DNA from 2 places in the Streptomyces sp. NPDC043952 genome. Region 1 is predicted to be linked to the other one. Evidence: riboswitches for the same ligand, from Rfam matches in the RefSeq annotation. Region 1 holds a riboswitch; the other holds the start of a gene.
What was found. Region 1 has a riboswitch for cobalamin ahead of AC069R_RS25690 (CbtB domain-containing protein). Riboswitches for the same ligand answer to the same signal wherever they lie in the genome.

Region 1 (9,244 bases):
ACGAGAGCAGGCCCCATGATCCGTCCGAACGACCCCATCGACGTACGTGAGTTGACCCACTTCATCGGTGGCAAGCACACCCCGGGAACCTCGGGGTCCTACGGCGACGTGTACGACCCCAACACCGGCCAGGTCCAGGCCCGCGTGCCCCTGGCGAACCGGGCCGAGACCGAGGCGGCGATCGCCGTCGCCGCCGACGCGCAGCACGAGTGGGGCGCCTGGAACCCGCAGCGCCGCGCCCGCGTCCTGCTGCGCTTCCTGTACCTCGTCGAGCAGCAGAAGGACGCGCTCGCCCGACTGCTGTCGTCCGAGCACGGAAAGACCATCGCCGACGCCCACGGTGACATCCAACGCGGGCTGGAGGTTGTGGAGTTCGCCGCCGGCATCCCGCACCTGCTCAAGGGTGAGTTCACCGACAACGCGGGCACCGGCATCGACGTCCACTCCCTGCGCGCCCCGCTCGGAGTCGTCGCCGGGATCACTCCGTTCAACTTCCCGGCGATGATTCCCCTCTGGAAGGCCGCGCCCGCGCTGGCCTGCGGCAACGCCTTCATTCTCAAGCCTTCCGAGCGCGCCCCCTCCGTTCCGCTCCGGCTGGCGGAACTGTTCCTGGAGGCTGGTCTGCCCGCCGGCGTCCTCAACGTCGTCAACGGCGCGAGGGAATCGGTCGACACCCTCCTCGAAGACCCCCGCGTCGCCGCCCTCGGCTTCGTCGGTTCCACACCGATCGCCGCGCACGTCTACGCCACCGCCGCGGCCCACGGCAAACGTGCTCAGTGCTTCGGCGGCGCCAAGAACCACATGATCGTGATGCCGGACGCCGACCTCGACCAGGCCGTCGACGCTCTGATTGGCGCCGGGTACGGCTCGGCGGGTGAGCGCTGCATGGCCATCTCCGTGGCCGTGCCCGTGGGCGAGGACACCGCCGACGCACTGGTCGCCCGGCTGAAGGAGCGCATCGGCGCGCTGCGGATCAGCCGCAGCGACGACCCCGAGGCCGACTTCGGGCCGCTGGTCGGCAGGGACGCCGTCGAGAGGGTCCGCGACTACGTCGACCTCGGTGTCCAGGAGGGCGCCGAACTCGTCATGGACGGCCGGGACTTCGTGCTCCCCGGCCACGAGAACGGATTCTTCGCCGGGGCGTCGCTGTTCGACCGGGTCACCCCCGCCATGCGCATCTACCAGGAGGAGATCTTCGGTCCCGTCCTGTCGGTCGTGCGCGCCGCCGACTACGAGGAGGCCCTGCGCCTGCCCAGCGAGCACATCTACGGCAACGGCGTCGCGATCTTCACCCGTGACGGAGACACCGCCCGTGACTTCACCCGGCGCGTGAACACCGGCATGGTCGGCGTCAACGTGCCCATCCCGGTACCGGTCGCCTACCACACCTTCGGCGGCTGGAAGCGCTCCGGTTTCGGCGACCTGAACCAGCACGGCCCGGACGCGATCCGCTTCTACACCCGCGCCAAGACCGTCACCTCCCGCTGGCCGGCCGGGCTGCGCGAGGGCGCGAGCTTCACGATCCCCACGATGGGCTGAGTGCCGTATGACCACCACCCTGCTCACCGAGGACCAGCACGCCCTCGTCGAGACCACCCTCGACTTCGCCCAGGACCACCTGGCACCGCACGCCCTGGACTGGGACCGCGACAAGCACTTCCCCGTCGACGTACTGCGCAAGGCGGCCGGCCTCGGCCTCGGCGGCGTCTACGTCCGCGAGGAGTCCGGCGGCTCCGGCCTCACCCGCGCAGACGGCGTGCTCGTCTTCGAATCCCTGGCCTCCGGCTGCCCGTCCATCGCCGGCTACCTCTCCATCCACAACATGGTCGCCTGGATGATCGACCGCTACGGCGACGCCGCCCAGCGCGACCGGTGGCTGCCTCGCCTGTGCGCCATGGACGACCTCGCCAGCTACTGCCTGACCGAACCGGGTGCCGGCTCCGACGCCGCGGCCCTCACCACGAGGGCCGTCCGCCACGGCGACGACTACGTCCTGACCGGCGTCAAGCAGTTCATCTCCGGGGCGGGCGCCTCCCAGGTGTATGTCGTGATGGCGCGCACCGGCGGCACCGGCCCTGACGGGGTCTCAGCATTCCTCGTCGACAAGGACGACCCCAGGCTCACCTTCGGCCCGAACGAACGGAAGATGGGCTGGAACGCCCAGCCCACCCGCCAGGTCGTCCTGGACAGCGTACGGCTGCCCGCCGACCGGCTCCTCGGCCGCGAGGGCGAGGGCTTCCGCATCGCCATGAACGGCCTGAACGGCGGCCGCCTCGGCATCGCCGCCTGCTCGCTCGGCGGCGCCCGCAGCGCGCTCGACCGCAGCGTCGCGCACCTCGCCGACCGGGAGGCGTTCGGCGCACGGCTCCTCGACGCGCAGGCCCTGCGCTTCCGCCTCGCCGACATGGCGACCGAACTGGCCGCCGCCCGTGCCCTGGTCCAGCAGGCCGCGGGGGCCCTCGACCGGGGCGACCCGCAGGCACCGTACCTGTGCGCCATGGCGAAGCGGTTCGCCACCGACACCGGGTACTCGGTCGCCGACCGCGCGCTCCAGCTGCACGGGGGCTACGGCTACCTCAGCGAATACGGCATCGAGAAGATCGTCCGAGACCTGCGCGTCCACCAGATCCTGGAAGGAACCAACGAGATCATGCGCGTCATCGTGGCCCGCGGCCTGACGGAGGCGTGCGGATGACCGCCACCGACGAACCCGTCCTGTTCCGCACCACCGGCCGGGCCGCCCACATCACCCTCAACCGGCCCAAGGCCCTCAACGCCCTCAACCACGAGATGGTCCGCCGCATCGACGACGCGCTCAGCAGCTGGGAGCGCGACCCGGCCGTGGAGAGCGTGATCATCACCGGTGCCGGGGAGCGCGGCCTGTGCGCGGGCGGCGACATCCGCAGCATCCACGACGACGTCCGCGACGGTGATGGCTCCGCGTCGGCCGCGTTCTGGCGCGACGAGTACCGCCTCAACGCCCTGATCGCCCGCTACCCCAAGCCTTACGTGGCCGTCATGGACGGCATCGTCATGGGCGGCGGCGTGGGCGTCTCCGCGCACGGCAGCGTCCGGATCGTCACCGAACGATCGCGGATCGCGATGCCCGAGACCGGCATCGGCTTCGTCCCGGACGTCGGCGGCACCTACCTGCTGGCCCTCACCCCGGGCGAACTGGGCACGCACCTGGCCCTGACCGGCGCACAGATCGGTGCGAGTGACGCCCTGCTCTGCGGGCTCGCCGACCACTTCGTGCCGGCTGCGGCACTCCGGGGTTTCATCGACGACCTCGCCGAGATGCCTGTGCGGGACGCTCTCGCCCGCCATGTACAGCCGCCTCCCCAGGGCGAGTTGGCCGGCCGGCGGGAGTGGATCGACTCCTGCTATGGCACTGACACGGTCGAAGAAGTCGTCGACCGGTTGCTCGCCGACGGCGGCCGCGACGCGAAGGAAGCCGCCGAAACCCTGCTCGCCAAGTCGCCCACCGCCCTCAAGGTCACCCTCGCCGCGTTGTCCAGGGCCCGGCGCCTCGGCCAGCTGGAGCGGGTCCTCGACCAGGAGTACCGCGTCTCCTGCGCCGCTCTCCGGCATCCGGACCTGGTGGAGGGCATCCGCGCCCAGGTCATCGACAAGGACCGTGACCCACACTGGTCGCCGGCCACCTTGGTCGAGGTGACCGACGCCGACGTCGAACGCTTCTTCGCTCCGCTCGGGGAGCGCGAACTCGGACTCGCCGGGCCCGATGTGACCACGGAGGTGGCCTGGTGAGCCGTACCGTCGCATTCATCGGCCTCGGGCACATGGGCGCCCCGATGGCCGCCAACCTGGTCAAGGCGGGGCACCGTGTGCGCGGCCATGATCTCGTGCCCGAGGCCGTAAACGGTGCGGCGCGTGCGGGCGTGGAACCCGCCGAGTCGTCGGCGGACGCGGTTGCCGATGCCGACGTGGTCATCACCATGCTTACCGCGGGCCGCCATGTCCTGGATCTCTACGACACCGTGCTGCCGACCGCCCGGCCCGGCACCCTGTTCGTCGACTGCTCCACCATCGACGTCGCCGACGCCCGCACCGCCCACGAACGCGCACTCGCCGCTGGAATGCGGGCCCTGGACGCCCCGGTCTCCGGCGGAGTGGTGGGAGCCGAAGCGGCCACGCTCACCTTCATGGCCGGTGGCGGAGGGACCGAATTCGCCGAGGCACTTCCGCTGCTGGAGGCCATGGGCAAGAATGCCGTCCACTGCGGCGGTGCGGGTGCCGGGCAGGCCGCCAAGATCTGCAACAACATGATTCTCGGCGTCTCCATGATCGCTGTCAGCGAGGCGTTCGTCCTCGGCGAGAGCCTCGGCCTGTCCCACCAGGCCCTGTACGACGTGGCCTCGACGGCATCCGGCCAGTGCTGGGCCCTCAGCGTCAACTGCCCCGTCCCCGGGCCCGTCCCAGCCAGCCCGGCCAACCGGGACTACCGTCCCGGGTTCGCCGCCTCTCTGATGGCCAAGGACCTTGGGCTCGCGGCCAACGCAGTCAAAGCGGGCGGAGTGCACGCGGAACTCGGCCTGCGAGCAGCCGAGTTGTACGAATCCTATGCCGAGCGAGCCGGTGTCACGGAGGACTTCTCCGGCATCGTACGCACCATCAGGGACCAGAGCGGAGCTGAGGCATGACCACGGAACCGGCCCACGAGTACGAGACGATCCTCGTCGAGCGCAAGGGCCGTACCGCCCTGCTCACCCTCAACCGGCCCAAGGCCCTCAACGCCCTCAACCTCAAGGTCATGAACGAGGTCGTCGCGGCGACCGAGGCCCTCGACCGGGACCCGGGCTGCGGCTGCATCGTGATCACCGGGTCGGCGAAGGCGTTCGCCGCCGGCGCCGACATCAAGGAGATGCAGCCACAGGGATACATGGACATGTACCTGGCTGACTGGTTCGCCGCCTGGGACCGGCTCGGACAGCTCCGCACGCCGACAGTGGCGGCGGTCGCCGGATACGCCCTGGGCGGCGGCTGCGAGCTCGCCATGCTCTGCGACATCCTGCTCGCCGCCGACACGGCCGTCTTCGGCCAGCCCGAGATCAAGCTCGGGGTGATCCCCGGCATCGGCGGCTCCCAGCGCCTGACCCGCGCGGTCGGCAAGGCCAAGGCCATGGAACTGTGCCTGACCGGGCGCATCATGGACGCGACCGAAGCCGAGCGAGCCGGGCTGGTCTCCAGGGTGGTCCCCGCTGACGACCTGCTCGGCGAAGCCCTGGCCGTCGCCGAGACCGTCGCCGGTAGGTCGCTGCCTGTCGCGATGATGGCGAAGGAAGCGGTCGGGCGGGCCTTCGAGACCACGCTCACGGAAGGCGTCCGTTTCGAACGGCGTCTGTTCCACGCGGTGTTCGCGACCGCCGACCAGAAGGAGGGCATGGCCGCCTTCGTAGACAAGAGACCGCCGGAGTTCCGCCACCGCTGAACCGCCCGGCACCCGGCCGTCCGCCCGGCTTGAGAGGAAGATCATGCCGGGGCGGACGGGCGCGGTCTTGGCCAGGCTCGTGACTCGCGATACGGTCGGTCCGATATCGACGACGGCGAGACGGAAGCCGGTGGGACTCCGGCACGGTCGCGCCACTGTATGCGAACTATCCTTATGACGGGCGGTTCGTGAGTCAGACCCGTGGCCGTCGTCATGTGCACCACCGAGATGGGACGCGAACTCCCAGAGGAGGTTCCGCCATGGCGCAGACCGCCGCGCAGCCGACAGCCACCACTCCCGCCATCCCCGCGAAGCTGCCGCTGAAGGCGATAGCTCCCTGGGCGGTCTTCTTCGGCATCCTGATGCTGGTCCTGCTCTACTTCGTCGGCGCCGAGCAGGGCGCCACCTCGGTGTTCAACGGCACCGACGTCCACGAGTGGGTGCACGACGCCCGCCACCTGCTCGGCTTCCCCTGCCACTGACGCGAGCGGACAGCACACACCCATGAACTCCGCAACGGTCAGAAACCTCCTCGTGCGGGGCATGCTCGCCGGCCTCGTGGCCGGCGTGCTCGCCCTCGTCGTCGCCTACCTTCTCGGGGAGCCGAGCGTCGACAAGGCGATCGCCTTCGAGGACGCCCACTCTCACGAGCACGAGATGGAAGTCGTCTCCCGCTCCCTGCAGTCCACCGCCGGCCTCGCCACGGGCGTCCTCGTCTACGGGGTCGCCTTCGGCGGCATCGCCGCGCTCGCGTACTGCTTCGCACTCGGCCGCGTCGGCCGCTTCAGCCCGCGGGCGACCGCGCTGCTGCTGTCCGGCTGCGCGCTCCTCGCCGTGTATGTCGTGCCGTTCCTGAAGTACCCGGCCAACCCGCCGTCGGTGGGTGATCCGGACACCATCAGCAAGCGCACCACGCTGTACTTCCTGATGATGTTGCTCAGCGTGCTCCTGGCGATCGCCGCCACCATCCTGGGCAAGCGCCTCGCGCCCTCGTTGGGCACTTGGTGGGCGACGGTGGCCGCCGTGGCCGCGTTCGCCGTCGTGATCGGCCTGGCCTACGAGTTCCTGCCGGTCATCAACGAGGTGCCCAAGGACTTCCCGGCCGCCCTGCTGTGGCGGTTCCGGCTGTCCGCGCTGGCCATCCAGGCCACTCTATGGGCCGGATTCGGCCTGCTCTTCGGCGAACTGGCGGAACGCCTGTTGAATCCCAAGCCGGCGACGGCCGCGAGCGGCCGTGCCGTTCCGGTCGCGCGCTGACTCTTTCCGGACAACAGAGGGCCCTTCGGAACCATCCGGGGGCCCTCTGGCGTTCCCAGGACACCTAAAGCGCACGGACACGGCAACGGCACGGCAGGCATCCCGACCGGACGCACCCACTCAGCCGAAGAGCGGAGGCACCGAGTGGCCAGAACCCCCCGACCGCGCCACATCACCCTCGGGGGCCGCGAGGCGGTCGCCCTCACCCTGGAGGAGTACGACCAACTGATCGCCAGCCGCCGACAGATCGGCGGCCAGAGCGCTCGGGTACGGGTCCTCGCACAGCAGGCCAAACGCAGCGAACGGCTGCTTCACGACCTGGAGGCCCTGCTGGCGGCACGGGGAGAAGGCTGCGAGCAGCGGACCCGCACGTCGTCGACGACGTGCCTCGAAGGGCAAGCCGGTCAGAAGGACGCCGACGGTTCCTGCCTGCGTTGCGAGGTCGCGGAGCTGTTGCTCCGTCACCGGGATGCGGCGCCCTGAACGGCCGGTGACTGTGACTGGGCTGTCAATCGACATCCGGCACCGTCAGAGGGCGCCCCAGACGCAGATTCCAGCGCCCGGCCCGGCCACTCAGCTCGGTCACCGTCAGGGGTGGCACATCAAGGCGCCAGAAGGCGGCGGCGGGCATACCCAACGCTTCCGTGATCGCCGCCCGCACCACTTCCGGCTCGACCACGGCGAGCGTGCGGCCCTCGAGAGCCCGCGCTTCCTCCAGCCACCGCGCGACTTTCGCGCACAGGGCCTGCACCGACTCACCCCCGTGCGGTGCGCTGTTCGGGTCGCTGAGCCAGCGGGCCACGGTTTCCGGCTCGGCGGCGGCCACCGCGTCCAGCGTGCGGCCTCGCCACCGACCCACATCCAGCCCACTCAGCTCTGGCGACTCCGATCCGCCCAGGCCGAGCGCGGCCGCCGTCTGCCGGCAGCGCACACTCGGGGATGTGACCACACGCGCGGGCGCGAGCAGCGACCCGGCTGCCGCACGGGCACGGGCCGCTCCGATGTCGTCGATCGAGTCTCCGTCGTAGAACCGTGCCTGCCGCAGCGACGGGCTCGTGGCGGGCGAGACGAAGGCGACGCGGCTGGTCACGTGGCTCCTCCTGCGTTCGGTGTCATGGGGCGGGCGCGGGTCTCCACCGCGTACGGTACGTAGGTGCGCCTGTCCGGATCGATGGCCAGGCGCCCGCCGGTTGTCGGGCGAGCCCGCTGGGCGCAGTCGGGGCCGGGGCGCCCGTGGTGCCCCGGCCCCTCTGGTCGTGCGGGTTAGGACCCGGACAGCTCGCCGCGGACGGTGCGGGCGGCTGCGACCAGGTTCTCCAGCGAGGCGCGGGTCTCCGCCCAGCCGCGGGTCTTCAGGCCGCAGTCGGGGTTGACCCAGAGCCGTTCGGCGGGGATGGCCCTGAGGCCGGCGCGGAGCAGTTCGGCGGCCTCCTCGGCGCTGGGGACACGCGGGGAGTGAATGTCGTACACGCCGGGTCCGGCCTCGCGCGGGTAGCCGTGGACGGCGAGTTCGCGGGCGACCTGCATGTGCGAGCGGGCGGCTTCCAAGCTGATGACGTCGGCGTCGAGGTCGTCGATGGCCTGGACGATGTCGCCGAACTCGGCGTAGCACATGTGGGTGTGGATCTGGGTGTCCGGCCGCACGCCACTGGTGCTCAGCCGGAACGCCTCGGTCGCCCAGGCCAGGTAGGCCGGGCGGTCGGCGGCGTGCAGCGGCAGCGTCTCGCGCAGGGCCGGTTCGTCCACCTGGATGACGGACGTCCCCGCCGCCTCCAGGTCGTTCACCTCGTCGCGCAGGGCGAGGGCGACCTGCCGGGCCGTCTCGCCGAGGGGCTGGTCGTCGCGGACGAAGGACCAGGCAAGCATGGTGACCGGGCCCGTGAGCATGCCCTTGACCGGCCGGGAGGTGAGGGACTGGGCGTACGTCGTCCAGGGCACGGTCATCGGCTCGGGGCGGGAGATGTCACCGGCGAGGATCGGCGGGCGGACGTACCGGGTGCCGTAGGACTGGACCCAGCCGTGCTGCGTCGCCAGGTAGCCGGTGAGCTGCTCGGCGAAGTACTGCACCATGTCGTTGCGCTCGGGCTCGCCGTGCACCAGGACGTCGATGCCGGTCTTCTCCTGGAAGGAGATGACCTCCTGGATCTCGGCCTTGATGCGCTCCTCGTACCCGGCGGCGTCGATCCGGCCGGCGCGCAGGTCGGCGCGTGCGGTGCGCAGTTCGCCGGTCTGCGGGAAGGAGCCGATGGTAGTGGTCGGCAGCAGCGGCAGGCCGAGGTGCGCGCGCTGGGCGGCGGCCCGTTCGGCGTAGGGCTGGGACCGGCGGGCGTCGGCCTCGGTGACGGCGGCGGCGCGGGATCGCACGGCCGGGTCGTGGGTGATGGGGGAGCCGGCGCGGGAGGCCAGGTCGGCGCGGTTGGCGGCGAGTTCGGCGGCGATCGTGTCCGTGCCCTGGGCGAGGCCCTTGGCGAGAGTGACGACCTCGGCCGTCTTCTGCCTGGCGAAGGCGAGCCAGCGCAGGATCTGGGGCTCGATGTC
Region 2 (18,884 bases), on a different contig from region 1:
CCGCCACCAGGGTGCAGGCGTCCGCGAGGGACAGCACCCCGGCGGCATGGGCCGCCGTCACCTCGCCCACCGAGTGCCCGGCCACCAGCGCGGGACGTACTCCCCATGCCTCGAACTGCCGGAACAGGGCCGTCTCCAGGGCCAGGAGCGCCGGCTGCGCGAACCGGGTCGTGCGCAGCAGCGCGCCCGCGCTCGTGCCGGGCCCGGCGAACAGGACGTCCCGCAGGGGCACCGGCAGCAGCGGGTCGAGCAGGGCGCAGCACTCGTCCAGTGCACGGGCGAAGACCGGATACGCCCCCCGCGACGCGTACAACTCGCGTCCCATGCCAGCGCGTTGACTGCCCTGGCCGGTGAACAGCACGGCGATCCGTGCCGCTTGGCGAGAGGTTCCCCTGTGCACTCCGGGGCGCCTGTCGTCTTCGGTCAACGCCCGCAGCGAGTCGAGCAGTTCGGCGCGGTCGCGGGCGACCACCACGGCCCGGTGCTCGAAGGCCGTACGCGTGGTGGCGAGCGAGTGCCCGAGGTCCACCAGGGCCGTGTCGGGGGCGGCGGCCACGTGGTCGTACAGCCGTCGTGCCTGCTCCCGCAGCGCCGGCGCGTTCCTGGCCGACACCGGGAAGGCCACCGCGGCCCCCTCGGCATGCCCCGGCACAGGCGATACGGCCGCCGCCCCCGCCGCCTCGTCCCGCGGGGGCTCCTCCAGCACCACATGGGCGTTGGTGCCGCTGATGCCGAAGGACGACACCCCCGCCCGGCGCGGGCGGTCCGTCGCGGGCCACTCCACCGCGCGGGTCAGCAGCGCGACCCGCCCCGGCGACCAGTCGACACGGGGGGTCGGCTCGTCGGCGTGCAGGGTGCGCGGCAGCACACCGTGCCGCATCGCCTGCACCATCTTGATCACCCCGGCCACTCCGGCGGCGGCCTGGGCGTGACCGATGTTCGACTTCACCGAGCCCAGCCGCAGGGGACTTGGCCGCGGCTCGCGCCCGTACGTCGCGAAGAACGCCTCCGCCTCGATGACATCCCCGAGCCGGGTGCCGGTGCCGTGCGCCTCCACCGCGTCGACGTCCCCGAACGCCAGCCCGGCGTCCGCGAGCGCCTGCCGGATCACCCGCTGCTGGGCCGGTCCGTGCGGCGCGGTCAGTCCGTTGCTCGCCCCGTCCTGGTTCACCGCCGAGCCGCGCACCACGGCCAGCACCGGAAGCCGGGCGCGGCGCGCCTCGGACAGGCGGCTCAGCAGCAGCATCCCGGCGCCCTCGGCCCACCCCGTGCCATCGGCCGACGCGCCGAACGCCTTGCAGCGGCCGTCCGGTGCCAGCGCCCGCTGCCGGCTGAACTCCACGAACGACGAGGGCCCCGACATCACCGTGGCACCGCCGGCCAGCGCGAAGGCGCACTCGCCCCGGCGCAGCGCCTGGGCCGCGAGGTGCAGGGCCACCAGGGACGAGGAACACGCCGTGTCCACGGTGAGGGCCGGCCCTTCCAGGCCCAGGGTGTAGGCGATACGCCCCGAGGCGACGCTGCCGGCGTTGCCGAGACCCAGGTACCCCTCGACCTGCTCCGGCGTCGTCGCCAGGCGGCGGGCGTAGTCGCTGTACATCAGCCCGACGTACACCCCGGTCGCCGTGCCGCGCAGGGCGGCGGGGACGAGACCGGCGTGCTCGAAGGACTCCCAGGCCACTTCGAGCAGCAGCCGGTGCTGCGGGTCCATCGCCAGCGCCTCGCGGGGGGAGATGCCGAAGAATCCGGGGTCGAAGAGGTCCGCGCCGGAAAGGAAGCCGCCCTCGCGCACGTACGTCCGTCCGGGCCTGCCGGGGTCCGGGTCGTACAGCGCCCGGACGTCCCAGCCCCGGTCGGCGGGGAAGGGGCCGATGGCGTCCCTCCCGTCGGCGACCAGCCGCCACAGTTCCTCCGGGGAGGTCACGCCGCCGGGGTAGCGGCACGCCATCCCCACGATCACCACGGGATCGTCGTCCGGCCGGTCCGCACCCCGGTGCACGGAACCGGCACCGGCCGGCGCGGCGGCGTTCCGTTCCCCGAGGTGGGCGGCGAGCGCGGCCGCCGTGGGGAAGTCGAAGGCGACGGCCTCGGAGAGCGGCAGCCCGGTCACCGCCGACAGCCGCTCCCGCAACACCGTCGCCGTCAGCGAGTCCATGCCCAAGTCCCGCAGCGCGGTGCCCGGTTCCACCGACCGAGGCGTACACCCGAGTACGGCCGCCACCTCGCCCCGCACCAGGTCCAGCAGCTCCTCCGCCGGTGCCCGGCCCCGTCCGGCGGGCGCCGAAGTCTGCCGGCCGGGCTCCCCCGCGGGCTCCGCGCCCAGCGCCCGCGCGGGCAGGGCGGCGAGGTCCCGGCGCAGGATCTTCCCGGAGACGGTACGGGGGATCCCGGCCACCTCGAACAGCTCGACCGGCACCTTCGCAGCGGCCAGCCGCGCCCGGCAGGCCGCGAGGACGCGCCCCCGGTCCAGCCCGCCACCCGGCCCGGTGACCAGATAGCCGACCGGCACCTCGCCGAAGACCGGGTGCGGGCGCCCGGCCACGGCGGCGTCGGCCACCCCCGGAAGCCGCCGCAGCACCGCCTCCACCTCCGCAGGGTGGATGTTCACCCCGCCCCGGACGATCAGCTCGCTCGCCCGGCCGGTGACCGCCAGTTCACCGCAGGCGTCGATCCTGGCCAGGTCGCCGGTGCGGAACCAGCCGTCGCGCAGCACCTCCGCGGTGGCCTCCGGCCTGCCGTGGTAACCGGCCATGACACCGGGCCCGGCGACCCACAACTCACCCTCGCCGGCGTCCCGTCCGTCGGGGCCCCCGCCGACCCGGACGCGGGTACCGGGCAGCACCCGGCCGCACGCTCCGTCCGCCGTCGCCTCACCCGGCGCCGCCATGGTGACGGGGCCCGCCTCCGTGCTGCCGTAGTGCTCCAGATAGGGGACCCGGCAGACCGCCTCGAACAACGCGCGGAACCCGTGCCCCGCCGCGGCGCCACCGCTGACGCAGCCACGCAGCGCGGGGGCGCCGAGACCGGCGCCGTCCTCCTCGCCCCGGACCGCGTCGAGCAGCGCCGAGTAGGTGGTCGGGACCCCGCCGAGAAGCGTGAACGGGGCGCCGCTGCCGCGCAGTTCGCGGAGCACGCCCGCCACCGAGAACCGGGGCAGCAGCACCGCGCTCGCGCCCACCGCGGTCACGCCGAGGAAGCACACCACCTGACTCATCGCGTGATGGAGGGGCAACGGCCACAGCACACGGTCCCGTTCGGACAGGCCCAGGACACCGACGAGCCCTGTCGCGACCGGCGAGAGGCGGTTGCGCTGCGTGGACAGGACGCCCTTGGGCGCTCCGGAGGAGCCCGACGTGTAGAGCAGCCAGGCCACTTCGTCCAGCCCGAGATCGTCCCGGCAGGGCGTCCGCGGCTCCGCGTCCGCCAACTCCTCGTAGCGCAGCACCCCGTCCCGTACGGCGGACCGTTCCCCGTCCGCGTCCGGGCGTGAACTCCCGCCGCTGTCCTCGTCGTTGCCGCCCCCGGCGAGCACCACGGTCATCCCGGACCGGGACGACAGCGCCCGGTGCCGGGTCAGGCAGGTGTCGTCGGTGACGAGCAGCCGTGCCCCGCTGTCGTCCAGCAGGCGGGTCAGCTCGTCCTGTGAACTGCCCGGGTCCACAGGCACGCCGACGCAGCTCGCGCGGGTGACCGCGAGCAGGCTCTCGACCGTCTCGACCCGGTTGCCGAGCAGCACGGCCACCCGGTCACCGCGCTCCAGACCGAGCCCGACCAGATGACCGGCCAGCCGCGCGGTCCTGCGCTCCAGCTCGCGGTAGGTCACACGCCGGACCGGGTCCTCGAAGCAGACCTTGTCCCCGAGGCGGCGGGCATGGTCGCGGAGCAGGTCCGCCAGCGGCTTGACGACATCGACGTGCGTACCCACCGCATGACCTCCTTGAGACGACGACCCGCCGTTGAGGACGACAGCGCCGATCGACCGGTTGCGCGCCGAGGTCCACGATCGGGCGACCGCACGCGCGACCGCCCGGATCCGGGAAGAAGTCGCCCGATCGGCCTACCGGGGTGCGCCATCTCAGCTCTCCGGCCGTGGAGTTGGCCCGCGGGGCTTACCGCACCGTGGGCCGTTCGCTCACCGCACCGTGGGCGGTTCTCCGCCGGCCACCACCCGCGCGTGCTGCCCTCGCTCGCAGGGGACCAGCCGCTCGCCCAGGCCGAGTCCGCGCGCCTCGGCCAGGAAGTCCTCGACCGGGGAGCGGAAGACGGTGTAGTCGTCGTAGTGCACCGGCAGGACGTGCCGGTAGTCGAGGCGGCGGGCGAGTTCGGCGCCCTGGGCACCGTCCATGGTGACCACGAACCCGCCCGGCAGCGTCGTGCCGCCCAGATGCAGCACCGCGAGGTCTGCGCCGGGGAAGCGCCCGGCGATCTCCTCCAGACCGTCGAAGAGGAGCGTGTCCCCCGAGATGTACAGGCGCAGCCGCACCGCGCCGTCAGAGGGGCCGAACTCCAGCATGCTGCCCATCACCGGCGGCAGCAGATTCCGCAGCACGGGCCGCAGGGCGTGCCGGCCGGGCAGCGCCGTCACCCGCACCCGCGCCCCGCCCCGCCGGAAGGTGCAGCTCTCCCAGGTGCGCAGCCCCCCGGCCTGCCGGAAGCCCTGCCAGGCGCGCAGCCGGCGGGCCGCGTGCGGTGTGGTGGCGATCGGCACCGACCGGTCCAGGTGCTGCCGGGCCCTGCGGTCCCAGTGGTCGCCGTGCAGGTGCGAGAGGACCACCGCGTCCAGCCGCGGCAGCTCCCGCGGGGCCAGCGCCGGCTCCGTGAGACGGCGGCTGATCAGCCCGTACCCGAGGTACGCGGGCTCGCCGCGGTGCAGGAAGTTCGGGTCGGTCAGCAGGGTGAGGTCGCCGTAGCGCAGCAGGACGGTCGCGTTGCCGATGAAGTGCAGGTCCAGGGCGCTGTCGTCGAAGTCGGCCATGGTCCGTCCTTGCCCGACGGGAGGGGCCCGTCTGTGTCGTACGGCGGCGGGACTGCGCCGTCCTGACCCACCCGGAGTACCCGAGGCCGACGGTGTATACGCACGGGCCCCGGCCCAGGCGCGACCGATGTCGTACGCGCCACGGCCCAGGTACGACCGGTGTCGTGCGGGCCCCGGCCCAGGCGCGACCGGTGTCGTACGCGCCCCGGCCCAGGCGCGAGCGGCGCCCGGTGCGTCAGGGGTGCCCCAGGGCCGCCGGGCCGCCGCGGCCGGTGCGCGCCCGTCCGGCTCTGCCGTCGCCGCCGTACGACCCCGCGCCTCGCACCCCCCGGCACCGGCCCCCCGAGCAGCCCCCGGCCGGGCGATCAGCCCTCTCCCCGCTCCGCGGCGGTGTCGGACCGCCCGCCGGCGCCGAGCGGGCCGGTGGCGCGCAACGGCCGTCCGGCGTCCAGACGGGGCAGCTCGCGCCGGGTCACCCGCAGCACGACGGGCGGCAGAGCGGCACGGACCGCCTGGACGCAGCGCAGCCACGACGGAACGTAGACCGCGGTACGGCGGCGCTCCATCGCACGCGCCAGCCGGGCGGCGACCGCGTCGGCCGGGTGGATGGCGCGGACGGGACGCGGCATGCGCACGCGCAACTCGCGCAGGGCGGCGAACCGTTCGGCGTCGCCGATCATGTCGGTGTCCGCCCAGCCCGGATAGGCGATGCCCACGGCGACCCCCTGGTGCGCGACCTCCGCCTGGAGCGCGTGGGCGAACGCCTCCACCCCCGCCTTCGAGGCGCAGTAGGCACTCATCATGGGGGTGGCACCGAGCGCGGCCAGCGAGGCGACCTGCAAGAAGTAGCCGCGGGTCGCGACGAGGTCGGGCAGGAAGACCCGCGCCGTGTGGGCGCTGCCCGTCAGATTGACGTCGATGACGCGGCGCCACGAGGCGGGGTCGGACGTCGCGAACGGGCCGCCCTGCGCGATCCCGGCGTTCGCCACGACCACCGACGGCCGCCCGAGCCGGGCGCGCACCTCGGCCGCCGCCTCCGCCAGGGCGGTGGGGTCGGTGACGTCGACCTCGACCGCCAGGGCCGCGTTCGCGTTCGCGGTCGCCAGGGAGTCCGCCACGGCGGCCAGCCCGGCCCCCTCGTGCCCCAGGAGTGCCACGCGCGCCCCGCGCCGGGCCAGTTCGCGCGCCAGCGCGGCACCCAGCCCGCGCGCGGCTCCGGTGACCACGGCGGTACGGTCCTGGAGAGGGCCGCTCGGCATGGGGTGCCCCTCACCCCTTCCGCGGCGCCGCGTGCGACGGGTGGAGCCGGCGGGTGCGGATGTGCACCCCGTCCACCAGCCGGCCGCCCGAGTCCCGGACGGCGGACAGGCAGAAGCGGACCCACATGTTGAGCTGGATCTCCTTCGCCACCCGCAGGTACGAGTAGAGCACGTGCACCAGGCGGGTCGCGGCGCGTGCCCACAGCTCGATCTCGAACACGAGCAGGTCGCCGTCCTCGTACGCGCGGAACCGCACCTGACCGGCCTCCATGTGCCCGCGCAACGTCACCAGGTGCAGCAGACCGCGGTCGCGGTGGAGGACCCGCACCGGACCGTTCCAGGGACCCGGCATCTCCACCACCAGCTCGTCCGCGACGTCCAGACCCCCGGCACCGAGTTCACCCGAGCGGATCCCGACCACCTCCGAGGGGACGAAGTGCTCGAAGTGCCGGCAGACATGCTCCACGAGCCGGGCGGCATCGACGTCGGCCCCGGCGATACGGACCCGGAAGACACGGTGGAACAGGGGACCGCAGCCGTCCTCGGCCCGCTGCACCGCGCCGTCGACCGCCGTCGGCGGAAGCTGCGGCGGCCGGTCCCGCTCATCGCCCTCGCACTCGCCCGCACGGTACAGGGGCGTCGTCTCCCACAGATAACGCCAGGTGACCAGCATCGTGCCCAGGAGCCACCGCGCCAGCACGGTCAGGCCCCGCTGCCAGCGCTGTCCGGGCATCGAACTCCCTCATCTCATCGGATAGGCATAAATATGAATGAATAGGTGCATACCCTGGTATAGCGCTGGTGACACGGTGGTGTGACACGAGCGGACGAACCTGGAGGCGCGCATGGTGGTCCGGCTGCTGCACCGAGCGGGCGCGCGCAGCGCTCAACTGCACCTCGCCTCGCTCGGCGCGATCGGTCTGTGCGTGACGTTGTGGGTGCGCGCGAAGACCGTCGACCAGGAGCAGCGCGGAAACGCCGAACGGCGCGCGCTGTTCGTCGGCCTGTGGCCGCCGATGCTGTGGCTGATCGGCGAATCGCTGCGGGAACCGGAGTGACGACCACCGGGCGACCGGCTTTCGGACGGTTCGACGCGGTACGAGCGTGGCAGCGGCTCGCCGACGCGTCCGTCAACTACTCGGCCGACGAGGTACGCCGCCCCGCGTGGAACATCGACGTGCACCGCACCCCGCTGCCCGCCGAGCCCCCCGGCCCTCCCGCGCCCGGCGGATCCTGGACGCACGCCCGCCGCCTCGTCCGCGACTACGAGTTCTCCCCGCCGGAGATCGTCCGGGCGCTGTACGACCCGGCGGCCCCCCTCCTCGGCCGCGACATGCTGCTCGAAGCCCGCTTCCACGGCCTGCACTTCCACTGCGGCGTACGCGTCACCGAGGTCGTCGACGAGACGCGGGAGGCGACGGACCACGTGTGGGGATGGGCGTACGAGACCCTCGACGGTCACCTGGAGCGCGGCAAGGTCACCTACGAGGTGGTGAAGAACAGCCCGACCGGCGCGGTGGAGTTCCTGGTCACCTGCTATTCGCAGGGCGCGCCCACGCTCGGCCCGGTCACCGCCCTCGGCTGGCGGCTGTTCGGCCGCCGCACCCAACTGCGGTTCTACCGGCGGTGCGGCGAACGCATGCGCCGCTTCGTCGGTACGGCGCTGCGGGGCGAGCCCGCCCCGCCCCACCCGGCGACGAGAATCGGCCCCCTGGTGTACGCGCCCTCGGACGCACGCGTCCACCGCCTGGACACCCTGGCCCTCCACCGCGAGTCCCCGGCCCGCTCACCCCACCCCGGCTGACGCGCGCCGCTCCGCGGTGAGCGGCGTCCGGCTCCCCGTGCGGGAGCTCAGGAGAAGACGACGGACCGCAGGAGGAGGCGGTCGCCCGCGCCCGCGCCGGGGCGCAGGGTGTAGTAGACGTCGCCCTCGCAGTCGGCGTCGAGGAAGACGGTCGCGGTGGCGTCCGTGCGGTTCTTGGGAGCCCGGCTGGCCGACCCCGGCTCGGCACCGGGCCCTTGCAGATTGATGCACTCGCCGCTGGCGGGGTCGTTGAGGAAGCCGACGGCTTCGTACCCCTCGGCGGTGGTGTAGGAGTAGCGGAACTGGCCGGTCGCCGCCGCGGCCGGACCCGGCGCGGCCAGCAGCAGGACGAAGGCACTACAGGCGGCGCCGAGGGCCGCCGTGAGGGAGCGAGCAGACACGGGAATCTCTCTCTGTCGGATGCTGATGCGGTCAATGCCAGCGATGCCCAGAAAGCAGGCGGATAGCCGCTTTGTCCCCCGAACGGGTCGTCCCGCGCGCAGCGCCACCCCCTGCGCCGGGCCAAAGCCCCGGCCCGGCGGCACCGATCGCCACGGCGGCGCCGGAGCAGATGGGCATCGACCTGCCGCCGCGCCTCTTCGACTCCGGCCGAGGCGGCCGGCTCGGCTACGGAGGGGCCTCGGCGCGCTGGCGACCTCTGGGGTCACGACCAGCCCATCTCGGAGTAGGAGCGGTTCGCGAGGACGCCCTCGATGGCGGTGCGCGCGTAGGGAACCAGCTGTCGCGGGAGGGACTCGGGCGACCACCAGCGCCATTCCGCGCACCGGTCGGGCTCCCGTACCTCGGGGGTGCCGGACCAGGACCGGGCGCGGAAGACGAGCTGGATCCGCGGGCGTGCCGTCGGCGGGCTGAGCAGGTGGACCACGTGCACGAGCTCGACACCCGCCGGATCGATGACGAGCCCGGCCTCTTCCTCGGCCTCCCGCACCAGGCAGCCGACCGCGGCCTCCCGCTCGCAGTGCCCGGCCAGGAAGTGCCAGGTGTTGCCGGCGTACGCCGCATCGGGGTGCCGCAGCCCGAGGAGGACGCGGCCCCGCTCGTCCTGGAGGTAGAGGTGGACGCCGACGATGTGCAGCTCCGTTCCCGCCGGCGCGTCACCACGCCGTTGGTCGTCGCGGTCCCGCGGGCCGCCGCAATCAGCCTGCTCGGCGGCGTGCCCGCGGATCAGGTCGCCCAGGCCGGGACTCAGCCGCAGCCGGTCGAACTGGTCGACGGTGAACCACTGCAACAGGACGCCCTCACGCAGCTCCACGGAATCGGGGTGACCCCTCCAGCGACCTTCGTAGATCTGGACGGGCACGCTGAGTCCGTCTACTCCGGTCTCCGTCTCCAGGGCGTACGGCCTCAGCCCGGCGGGCTCCAGACCGGGCGCCTCCTCGGCGAGTTCGCGGCGCAGGGTCGCCTCCAGGCAGGCATCGCCCGGCTCGCGGCCACCGCCCAGCAGGGCGAGGGACCACGGCTCCCAGATGCCGTCCCGGTGATCGCGCAGGTGGAGCAGATACCGGCCGCGGCCGTCGTGGATCAGGGCGGAGGCGTTGACCGGCTCGGGCCGCCCGTCGAGACCTCGGGCCTCGGCGTCCAGGAGCTTGGCGCGCAGGGTCGGTGAACCGACGTCAGCGAGGGGCCGCCACTCCACGCGGAACACCTCCTCGTCCCGCGGCGAGAGCGGTGGCGGCGCGTCCGCCGCGAGGTAGAAGGCGAAACGGAAGTCGAAGTGCCGGTGCGCGGGTTCGCCCTTGGCCGGGGCGGCGTCGATGTCATGGACGTCGATGTCGACCGGCGTGCCGAGGAACTGCGGCGTCAGGCACAGATCCGCCGGGCGCAGCCCGGTCTCCTCGCACACCTCGCGCAGCGCGGCGGCCAACAGGGTCCGGTCGTCCTCCACATGACCGCCCGGCGCGAGGAGCCGGTTCGACGCCCGGTGACCGATGTGCAGCACGCGCCGGTCACGGTCGATGACCGCCGCGCTGCACGTGATGTGGGCCGGCAGCGTGGCGCGGCTCGTCGGTTCGTCGGGCCCGTCGAGGAGGGCCGGCAACCCGGCCAGGGCCTCGCGTTCGTGCGGATGCCGGGTCAGGTACGTCTCGGTGGTCGCACGGATGTGGGAGCGGGTGGGCGGCACGTCATCACCTCGGCGGAGAGCGGACAGGGCGTAGGGATCAACGACGAAGACCCCCCTGTCGAACACACGTTTTTCGGACGCGGCGGAAACCCGGTGTCAGGCGAATACGCGTTCGTGCCGGATACACCGACCCTTGCCGGAGCTGGCCGGTCGTCGAACACGGCCGTGGCCGAAACACCGACGCTGGTCATGCAGGCCGCGTACGAGCCGTACCGCGGCCTGCCGCGCCGACGGCAGGCGGCTGTCCGACGGCCGCTCAGGCCGGTCCGCTCGCGCGGCCACAGTGCGCGCTTCGGCCCAAGAAGGCCGAGATCAGGACACAGAGACAGATCGTCGCGGGACAGCCCTTAGACTCGGCGGCCGTACCAGTCATGATCACTACGGAAGGGACCACATGTTTCAGGACGCTCCGATCTACCACCAACTTGTCGCGGAGCGTGGCGATGTACCCGCGCGCGTGCGAGACGCGGCGACGAGCATACTGCGTGAACTCGACCACGTCATAGGCGCGATGGCGTTGCCCGGCCTCGCGACAAGCCCATTGCCGAGGCGACAGCCGGACGCCGCGGCGCGACCGGCGCTTCCTCCGCTGCCCAGGTCGTAGACCACGGTCGGGGGCGGGGTGTCACCGCCGCTCGAACGCCCCCTGCCCGTCGCCCCCTGTCCGCCCGGCTGCCGCCAGGCGCATCCGCGCCGTCTTCACGAGGCCGGTCGCGGCGCGGGCGGTTCCGCGGGGCTGTCGGCGGCCCAGCATGCGAACCAGGCGGCCGGCGCGCTCCGGCCCGCGATACCGGACTCCCGTACCTCCTGTTCGAGCGTGCCCAGCATCGCTCGGCCCCGCCGGAGGTCTAGTCAGGTGAGCCGAACCAGATCACCGGCGAGGCCGGGTCCAGTCCCAGCGCCCTCTCTCTTGGGCGGGGTCCGCATGCGGGGCGGGTCGGCCCATGCTTCGCTGTGGAGCATGGAGACGCGGCCGCCATGAGAGTGATCAAGCACGAGCGGGGCCGCCCGCAGTGGAACGGTGTGCGCGGCTACGCCTGGCTGCTGCCATCGCTGCTGCTCATCGGCACCGTGACGCTGGACTTCAACACCGGCGCCGAGTTCCGGATCGTCTCCTGGATCGTCCTGGTGCCCGGCCTGGCCGCCGCGGTCTGCGGGGTGGGGACCACAGCTGGTTTCGCCGTGGTGTCCCTCGTGACGTACGTCCTCGTGGACAACGCCTGGCCCCGGCAGTACGAGGCGGGCCTGCCCGACTTCGTGCTGGTCGCGCTGGGCGGTGTGCTGGCCACCCTGGTGGCGGCACTGCGGGTGCGGCAGCAGCGGCGCTTGCTGCGCATGCAGGACATCCTGGAGACCTCGGTACGGGCCGTACTGCGCCCGCTGCCCGAACGCTGGGCCGGTCTGGAGCAGGCGGGCGTGTATCTCGCCGCGGATGTCGAGGCGCAGGTCGGGGGCGACTTCTACGACATCCAGCCCAGCCCCTACGGCACCCGTGTCCTCGTCGGCGATGTGCAGGGCAAGGGACTCGGCGCGGTGGAGGCGGCGGCCGCACTGCTCGGTACCTTCCGCGAGGCCGCCTACCACGAGGACGACCTCCGGACGGTCGCCGAGCGGCTGGAGATCCGCATGCTGCGGCACCGGGTGCATACCGCCGCGATCGGCCGGGAGGACCGCGACCGGTTCGCCACGGCCGTGCTCGTCGCCTTCTCCAGGGACACACCCGGAACGGTCGATGTCGTCAACTTCGGGCACGAAGCACCGCTCGCGGTCGGGCCGCACGGGGTACGCGAACTGCCCGCGGGAGACGGGGTGCCGCTCGGCCTCGGCGATCTCATCGGCGGGCTGCCGCCGACCCACCGGGTGCCGCTCGCACAGGGGGAGACGCTGTTGCTCGTCACCGACGGGGTGACCGAGGCCCGTGACCGCAAGGGCGAGTTCTACGACCTGCACGGCGATGTCGCCGCCGCGGTCGCCGCCGATCCGGGCTGCGCCGCGCCCGGCCCCCTGGTCCGCCGGGTCCGCGACGGCGTGCTCCGGCACAGCGGGCGCCGGCTGGCCGACGACACCACGGTCTACGCGGTCCGCCGCCTCCCGGAGACGGAGGCGTGTCCGGGAACGGGCCCGCTGCCGGGAGCACGGGAGCGGGGCTTCTCGGCGAAGGAGGGGTACTTCTGAGCAGGGGACACCACCCGGACTACAGGCGTACGACGACGAGGGCGACGTCGTCCCGGCCGCCGCCGGCCACGCCGAGACGGGCCAGCACGGTGTCGGCCGGCCGCTCGGGCCCGAGGCGGCCGCACTCGGCGAGGACATCCCGCAGCCGGTTCAGACCGGTGTCGATGTCCTCCTCACGGCGCTCGATGAGCCCGTCGGTGTAGAGCACCAGCGTGTCGGCCGGCTTGTAGGAGGCTGGCCTGCGGGCGGGGCACATGCTGCGGTCGCGCGCCTGGTCCAGCAGCTCGGTCGTACTGTTGCCCTGCACCAGCACCGGGGGCGGGTGCCCGGCGTTGCTGTAGGTGATCAGCCGGCTCCGCCGGTCTCCGGTGGCCTTGACCGCGGTGGTGCCCAGCGCGTCGTCGATCGACCGGGCGTACAGCCCCAGCACCTCCAGAGCCTGCGCGGGGCGCGCCAGGGCGCGCACGGCCGCCGACAGGGCGCTGCGCAGCATGCCCATGACCGCGGCGGCCTGGAGGCCGTGCCCGATGACGTCGCCCACCGCCAGCGCCAACTGCTCTCGTGCCCGCTGCCGCCGGTGACCTGCCCCCAACCTAGGCCGTGCCCGCCCGGTCTGCGTCACCCGCCCGGCCGCCGCCGGCGGGCGCGGGGCCGCTGGGGCAAGGGATCAGCACGAGGTGTTGTAGTCCGGTTCGGGGCAGGCGGGGAGGGACCAGGGCGACCAGGTCCCGTCGGTGGAACGCGTACGGTGCCAGGGGCTGCCGTCGGTGCCCGTGACGACGATGGAGAACACCCAGCCGCCGTCGCTCACGCCCCAGATGGAGACGCCGCTCCCGGCGATGCCGCCCATGGACTGCCACCCGTGCCAACTGCCGTCGGACCGGCTCCAGTTCGTCCACACCGCCTGGTCGGTGCCGATGATGAAGATCTGCCTCGTGCCGTTCGGGAGCGCCTCGGACGCCACGGGGTAGCCGCAGTCGTAAGGCGTGCCCATGTACGTGCAGCCGGCCGCCTGGGCCGGGGCGGCGGCGACACCGAGCCCGCCCACGGCGAGGGCGGCGGCGACGAGCGCGGCCTTGATCTTGTTCATGTCCGGTTCCTTCACGTGCGTCGAGGTCCCTCACCCCCTCCAGGTCAGGGGGGCCGGGGAGCGGTCTTCGGGCCGGCGGCGTCGGAACTGCCGCGCCCTCACCGCCCTGAGGAAGTCGACCACGACGGCATCCGCCGGACCATGCGGAAGCACCGGCAGAACTGCCGTACGGCCAATTCCGCCTGCGCCCGCCGGTTGCCTCCCCGCGGCCGGCGGCGGACGGACGCTGACGCCGGGTCAGCCGGCGCGCTCGCCGGTCCAGCCGTTGGCGAGCAGGTCGAAGATCCGGCCGAGGGCGGCGTCGGGGTCGCGGGACCCGCGGACGAGAACGGGCGCCTCCAGCGCGAAGTGGGCCAGCGCCCGGCAGCCCGGATCGTCGGCGGGCAGCCCGGCGTCCTCGGCGATCGCCGCGGCCAGGACGTGCTCGTGCCGCAGCCACATCCTGCGGGCGTACTCGCGCAGCGCCGGGGTGGTGTCGACCAGGCGCAGGAAGTCGTCGAACCGGGGGTCGGCATGGACCCGCCGGGAGGTTTCGCCCAGCAGCATCTGGTGCAGGGCCCCCGGTACGGACTGCCCGGCGGGACGCTCGCGGACCGCCGCGACCAGGGCCGCCTCCCGGTCCACGTCCTGGTCGAAGACCAGCGCCTCCTTGCCGTCGGGGAAGTGCTTGAACAGCGTCGTCACGGAGACGTCGGCCGCGTCGGCGATCTCCCGCACCCCGACCTCGTCGTAGCCCCGCTCGGAGAACAGGCGCAGTGCCGCGTCGGCGAGGGCCTGGCGGGTGGCTGCCTTCTTGCGCTCTCGGCGCCCCATCTCGGTCACGCCGACACTTTACCGCGTTCATGGACCCGCTTCGAAAGTTTAGCTGTTACGCTTTTTTAGCGGTTGCACCCAGACGGGTGCTGTCGCGACGCGTTCGCGACCCGCGCCACCCGAGGAAGAGGTCCCGATGACGAACAGCACCCCCCGGATCTGCGTGATCGGCGGCGGGCCCGCCGGTCTGACCTGCGCCCGCGTCCTGCAAGGGCACGGCATCGAGGTCACCGTGTACGACGCCGACGACGCCGTGGACTCCCGCGACACCGGCGGCACGCTCGACCTGCACGCCGACTCCGGGCAGATCGCCCTTGAGGACGCCGGGCTGCTCGACGCCTTCATGGCACAGGCCCGGCCGGAGGGGCAGGCCGGCACCCGCCGCGACCACCACGGCACGGTGCTGGCGGAGTTCACCCCCGAACCCGGCGACGCGGCCGCGCCGGAGATCGACCGCGGCCGGCTGCGCCGCATGATGTACGACCACCTGCGGCCCGGCACCGTCCGCTGGGGCCACCGGCTCGTCGGCGTGACCCCGCGCGGCGACGGCGGGCACCGCCTGGAGTTCGCGGACGGCACCACCACGGAGGCCGACCTGGTGGTCGGCGCCGACGGGGCGTGGTCGAAGGTCCGCCCCCTGGTCAGCGACGCCACCCCGCAGCACCTCGGGGTCTGCTTCCTGGACGCCCGGTATGACGATGTCGATTCCCGCCACCCCGAGGTCGCCGGGATCGTCGGCGCCGGCCACATGTTCTCCAACGACAACGACGGCCGCGCGGTGATCCTCCAGCGCAACGGCGACGGCGTGGTCCGCGGCTACATCGCGTTCCGCGCGGCACCGGACTGGCACGCCGGGGCGGGCGTGGACCTCACCGACCGGGAGAGCATCCGCGCCCATCTCGTTCGGGAATTCGGGCACTGGTCGCAGGCCATGCGCGCGCTGATCGTCCGCAACGACGGCGACTACGTGCCGCGGGCCTTCTGGGCTTTGCCCGCCCCGCTCACCTGGGAACACGTCCCCGGCGTCACCCTGATCGGCGACGCGGCCCACCTGATGGCGCCCTTCGGCGGCCACGGCGCCAACCTCGCGATGCTGGACGGCGCGGAACTCGCGCACGCCGTCAGCCGCGCGGTCGGCCCCGACCCTGCCGCCACCCTGGACGAGGCGGTCGCCCGCTACGAGTCGGACATGTTCGCCCGCTCCGGAGACCTCGCCGTGAACTCGAACGAGGCCCTGGTGCAGTTCTTCACCACCACCGACGAGCCGGACCTGCCCCCGGACCCGGAGCAGGAACACCGGGACTACCTCGCCCGCGCGGAGTCCTACCGGCGGGAGCGTGCCCAGCGGGCGGGCGAACACACCGGCGCGTGAACGCCCGTCCGGCAACCGCCCGCCGGCTCCCGTAGGGCTCGCTGCTTCGCTGGTCAGGCTCCTCGCGCCCGAGAGGGCTTGCCCTTGGCGAACAGCAACGCGTCGAAGATCCCGGTCAGTTCCTTGCCGGACTCGCTCTCGCACAGCGCGAGGAACTGCCCGGTGCTGGCGCGCCCAGGTGTGGAGTATGCGGAAGAGGGCCTCGTCGCCGACGGCCCTGCGTACCTGGTGCAGGACCATGGCACCGCGTCCGTAGACGGGCGGGTCGGACACCCGTCAGCGAGGGGATGGCCGTCTACGCGGATTGGCTCTGGGAGGAGAAGCGGGGCGGCAGGAGTACCGACGAGATCTTCGAGGCCTCCCGCCCTTGTCCCGCTCCGCGATCGGCTCGCCGTTGCTCACCACGTCGTAGAAGTCGCCGTCCGCGCCCCTGGGCACGGTGACCCGGATGTCGTACATGGCCTTGTCCGAGGGGTGGTGATTGCCGGGGAACCAGGTCATGGAGCCGGTCGGCTCGCCCAGGGCGGCCGAGCCGTCGTCGGTCTCGATCCAGCCTTCGAGCCCTCCGACGTCGCCCTCGACCGCTCGCGGTCACCACCAACTCGTTTCCAGATCGGGCGGCTTGGGCCCTCGCCCCTTGCACCGTGGCGGTCCGTACCCGCAGGCCCGACAGGTCGAGGTCGAAGCGGCTCAGGTTCTGCGTGGCCCGAGCCGTGATGACCGCAGCGCCCTTCAAGTGGTTGCCGTCCGGCGTGTAGTCCAGCGTCAGTCCGCCGCAGGAGCCCAGTCGGACCGGGAGCGCGAGGCGGCCGACCGGGGCCGGTGGTCCATCGTGGTGCGAGGTCGCATCTCGTGTCTCCCGTCGGTCGATTGCGGCATGCGAGAGGTCAGAAAGCCTGAAACAAGCCATGATTTTCCCAAGGTTAGTAAAAGTTTTTCCGCCTTCGCCGAATCGCCAGGGCGTGCCCGAAAGCGGTGTCGGTCCCGCGCAAAAATGTGATCTTGGATACCTGAACGACCGTGCGGTTGTGCGGGGATGGGTGGTCGGTCCTACGGTGGGCGGGCCGTGGTGTTCGGGAAGACCGGTGACAACCCTTCGCGGGGTTCAGGCCGGAGCGGCCCTCGCCACTGTGATCGGGGAGTATCCGTCCCAGTTGTGCATGGTCACTGTCCGCCGCCCGGCGGACGGGAAGGCCGGGACGGACACGCGCACACCCGTAAGCCAGGAGACCGGCCACGGCACTTCACGAAGAGATCCACGAGGTGCTGGAGCGTGACCGTATGACCCTGCCCACAGAGTCGACCCGTTTTCGTTGGCGGCGCGAGGACACCGTCCGTACCGCCGGACTGCTGATGGTGATCGCCGCCCTGCATGCCGTCGCGTTCGGCATCCTGTTCCTGCTGGTCGTACCGGGCCACTACGAGGTCGGATCCAAGGCGTTCGGGATCGGCCTCGGCGTGACCGCGTACACGCTGGGCATGCGGCACGCCTTCGACGCCGACCACATCGCCGCGATCGACAACACCACCCGCAAGCTGATGGCCGACGGCAAGCGGCCGGTATCGGTCGGCTTCTGGTTCGCGCTCGGCCACTCCAGCGTGGTGGTCGTCATGGCGGCCCTGGTCGCGGGCGGCACACAGCTCGCCGGCACCCTGCTCGACGACAACTCCCGTACCCACCAGACCCTCGGCGTCGTCGGCACCACCGTCTCCGGGACCTTCCTCTACCTCATCGCGGCGCTCAACCTCGTGGCGCTCGCGGGCATCCTGCGGGTCTTCCGGGCGATGCGAGCGGGCACGTACGACGAGGCCGCCCTCGAACAGCACCTGGACTCGCGGGGGTTCATGAACCGGTTCCTGGGCCGCGCCACCAAGTCGATCACCCGGCCCGGCCAGATGTTCCCGCTGGGCTTCCTGTTCGGTGTCGGCTTCGACACGGCGACCGAGGTCACCCTGATGGTGATGGCGGGCAGCGGTGCCGCGGCCGGGCTTCCGTGGTACGCGATCCTGTGCCTGCCGCTGCTGTTCGCGGCGGGGATGAGCCTGTTCGACACGCTCGACGGCACCTTCATGAACTTCGCCTACCAGTGGGCGTTCTCCAACCCGGTGCGCAAGGTGTTCTACAACCTCACCATCACCGGCCTGTCCATCGCGGTCGCCTTCCTGATCGGCACCATCGAACTGGTCGGGGTGCTGCACGAGAAGCTCGATCTGAGCGACGCGGTGACCGGCTGGATCGCCGGGCTCGACCTGGACAACGTGGGGTACGTCATCGTCGGCCTGTTCGTGGTCGTCTGGGCGGCGGCGCTGGCGTACTGGCGGCTGGCCAGAGTGGAGCAGAGGTGGGCGGGCCGGCTCGGCGACGGTGGCTGACACCCGGCGGAGCGGGAGCCTCGGCCGCGGTGGGCCTCGGTGTCGCCGTTGACGGGTGCGCAGCGTCAGCCGGTACCGGTGGTCGGCGGAGCGCGCGGCCGGAACGCCCACGGCGGAGCGGCCGTTGACGGTGCGCGCGTCCGTCGCGTACAGCGGGGCGTCCGCCGGCAGGGTGACCCGCACGGAGCCATTGCGGGTCACCAGGCGCCGGCGGGCCCCCTTCGTGCCCGAGTCCTGCACGGCGACGTCACCGGGAGACGGCCGCCGTCCGCGAGGGCGGCCGTCTCGGACGCCCCTCCGCGTGCGCTGCGCGCGGCTCCGGGCAGCGGCAGCTCACCGCCGCCGTGATCACAGGCCGTCAGCGCGAGAAGCGGCAGTTGCGCGCAGCCGGCCCACGTCACGCGGCCGATACGACGTGACGTGGGCCCGGAACCCGGACGGCTCGGTCGGCTCGGTCGGCTCGGTCGGCTCCATGCAGACGTCATGCGATGCGGGTGCCCGCCGGGACCGGGTGCCGTGCACATCGCCCGGTCCCGATGAGGCCGTCGGGTGAACGTCGTCCCCTCGTACCTCGCACCCCTCTCCCGTTTCCGGCACCGGACACCGACCCGCCCGCCACCACCGGCGTTCTCGTCACCAGCGGGGGCAGGAGCAAGGCCGTGCCGGTTCTTCCATGCCCGGCGCGCACGATGCCCGGCTCGCACGGCCGGTCGGTGAGGACGGAGGGGCAGGTCTTGTTCGAGGACTTCGAGACCAGGCGGGTCGAGACGGAGGAAGCGTCGGTCTTCGTGCGCCACGGCGGAAAAGGACCGCCCGTGGTGCTGCTGCACGGCCACCCCCGGACCTCCGCGACCTGGCATCGCGTCGCCCCGCTCCTCGT

Region 2: another riboswitch for cobalamin. It lies ahead of nicT (Nickel transporter NicT); the one in region 1 lies ahead of AC069R_RS25690 (CbtB domain-containing protein).

The regions. Positions count from the first base shown of each region.
Region 1 covers NZ_JBWKES010000027.1:63,052-72,295, reverse strand. Annotated here, with positions in the region: gene AC069R_RS25715 (CoA-acylating methylmalonate-semialdehyde dehydrogenase) at 16-1,539, shown strand; gene AC069R_RS25710 (acyl-CoA dehydrogenase family protein) at 1,547-2,695, shown strand; gene AC069R_RS25705 (enoyl-CoA hydratase/isomerase family protein) at 2,692-3,768, shown strand; gene mmsB (3-hydroxyisobutyrate dehydrogenase) at 3,765-4,661, shown strand; gene AC069R_RS25695 (enoyl-CoA hydratase) at 4,658-5,449, shown strand; cobalamin riboswitch at 5,528-5,673, shown strand; gene AC069R_RS25690 (CbtB domain-containing protein) at 5,710-5,931, shown strand; gene AC069R_RS25685 (CbtA family protein) at 5,954-6,706, shown strand; gene AC069R_RS25680 (hypothetical protein) at 6,851-7,189, shown strand; gene AC069R_RS25675 (histidine phosphatase family protein) at 7,215-7,796, opposite strand; gene metE (5-methyltetrahydropteroyltriglutamate--homocysteine S-methyltransferase) at 7,970-9,244, opposite strand, start outside.
Region 2 covers NZ_JBWKES010000020.1:37,343-56,226, reverse strand. Annotated here, with positions in the region: gene AC069R_RS22710 (type I polyketide synthase) at 1-3,925, opposite strand, end outside; gene AC069R_RS22705 (MBL fold metallo-hydrolase) at 4,133-4,975, opposite strand; gene AC069R_RS22700 (SDR family oxidoreductase) at 5,341-6,234, opposite strand; gene AC069R_RS22695 (DUF1990 domain-containing protein) at 6,245-6,967, opposite strand; gene AC069R_RS22690 (hypothetical protein) at 7,080-7,292, shown strand; gene AC069R_RS22685 (DUF1990 family protein) at 7,289-8,038, shown strand; gene AC069R_RS22680 (hypothetical protein) at 8,086-8,439, opposite strand; gene AC069R_RS22675 (NUDIX domain-containing protein) at 8,703-10,181, opposite strand; gene AC069R_RS22670 (PP2C family protein-serine/threonine phosphatase) at 11,160-12,356, shown strand; gene AC069R_RS22665 (PP2C family protein-serine/threonine phosphatase) at 12,376-12,909, opposite strand; gene AC069R_RS22660 (DUF8189 domain-containing protein) at 13,024-13,446, opposite strand; gene AC069R_RS22655 (TetR/AcrR family transcriptional regulator) at 13,684-14,259, opposite strand; gene AC069R_RS22650 (FAD-dependent oxidoreductase) at 14,396-15,631, shown strand; partial or broken gene AC069R_RS22645 (hypothetical protein) at 15,989-16,541, opposite strand; cobalamin riboswitch at 16,682-16,884, shown strand; gene nicT (Nickel transporter NicT) at 16,913-18,004, shown strand; gene AC069R_RS22635 (alpha/beta fold hydrolase) at 18,739-18,884, shown strand, end outside.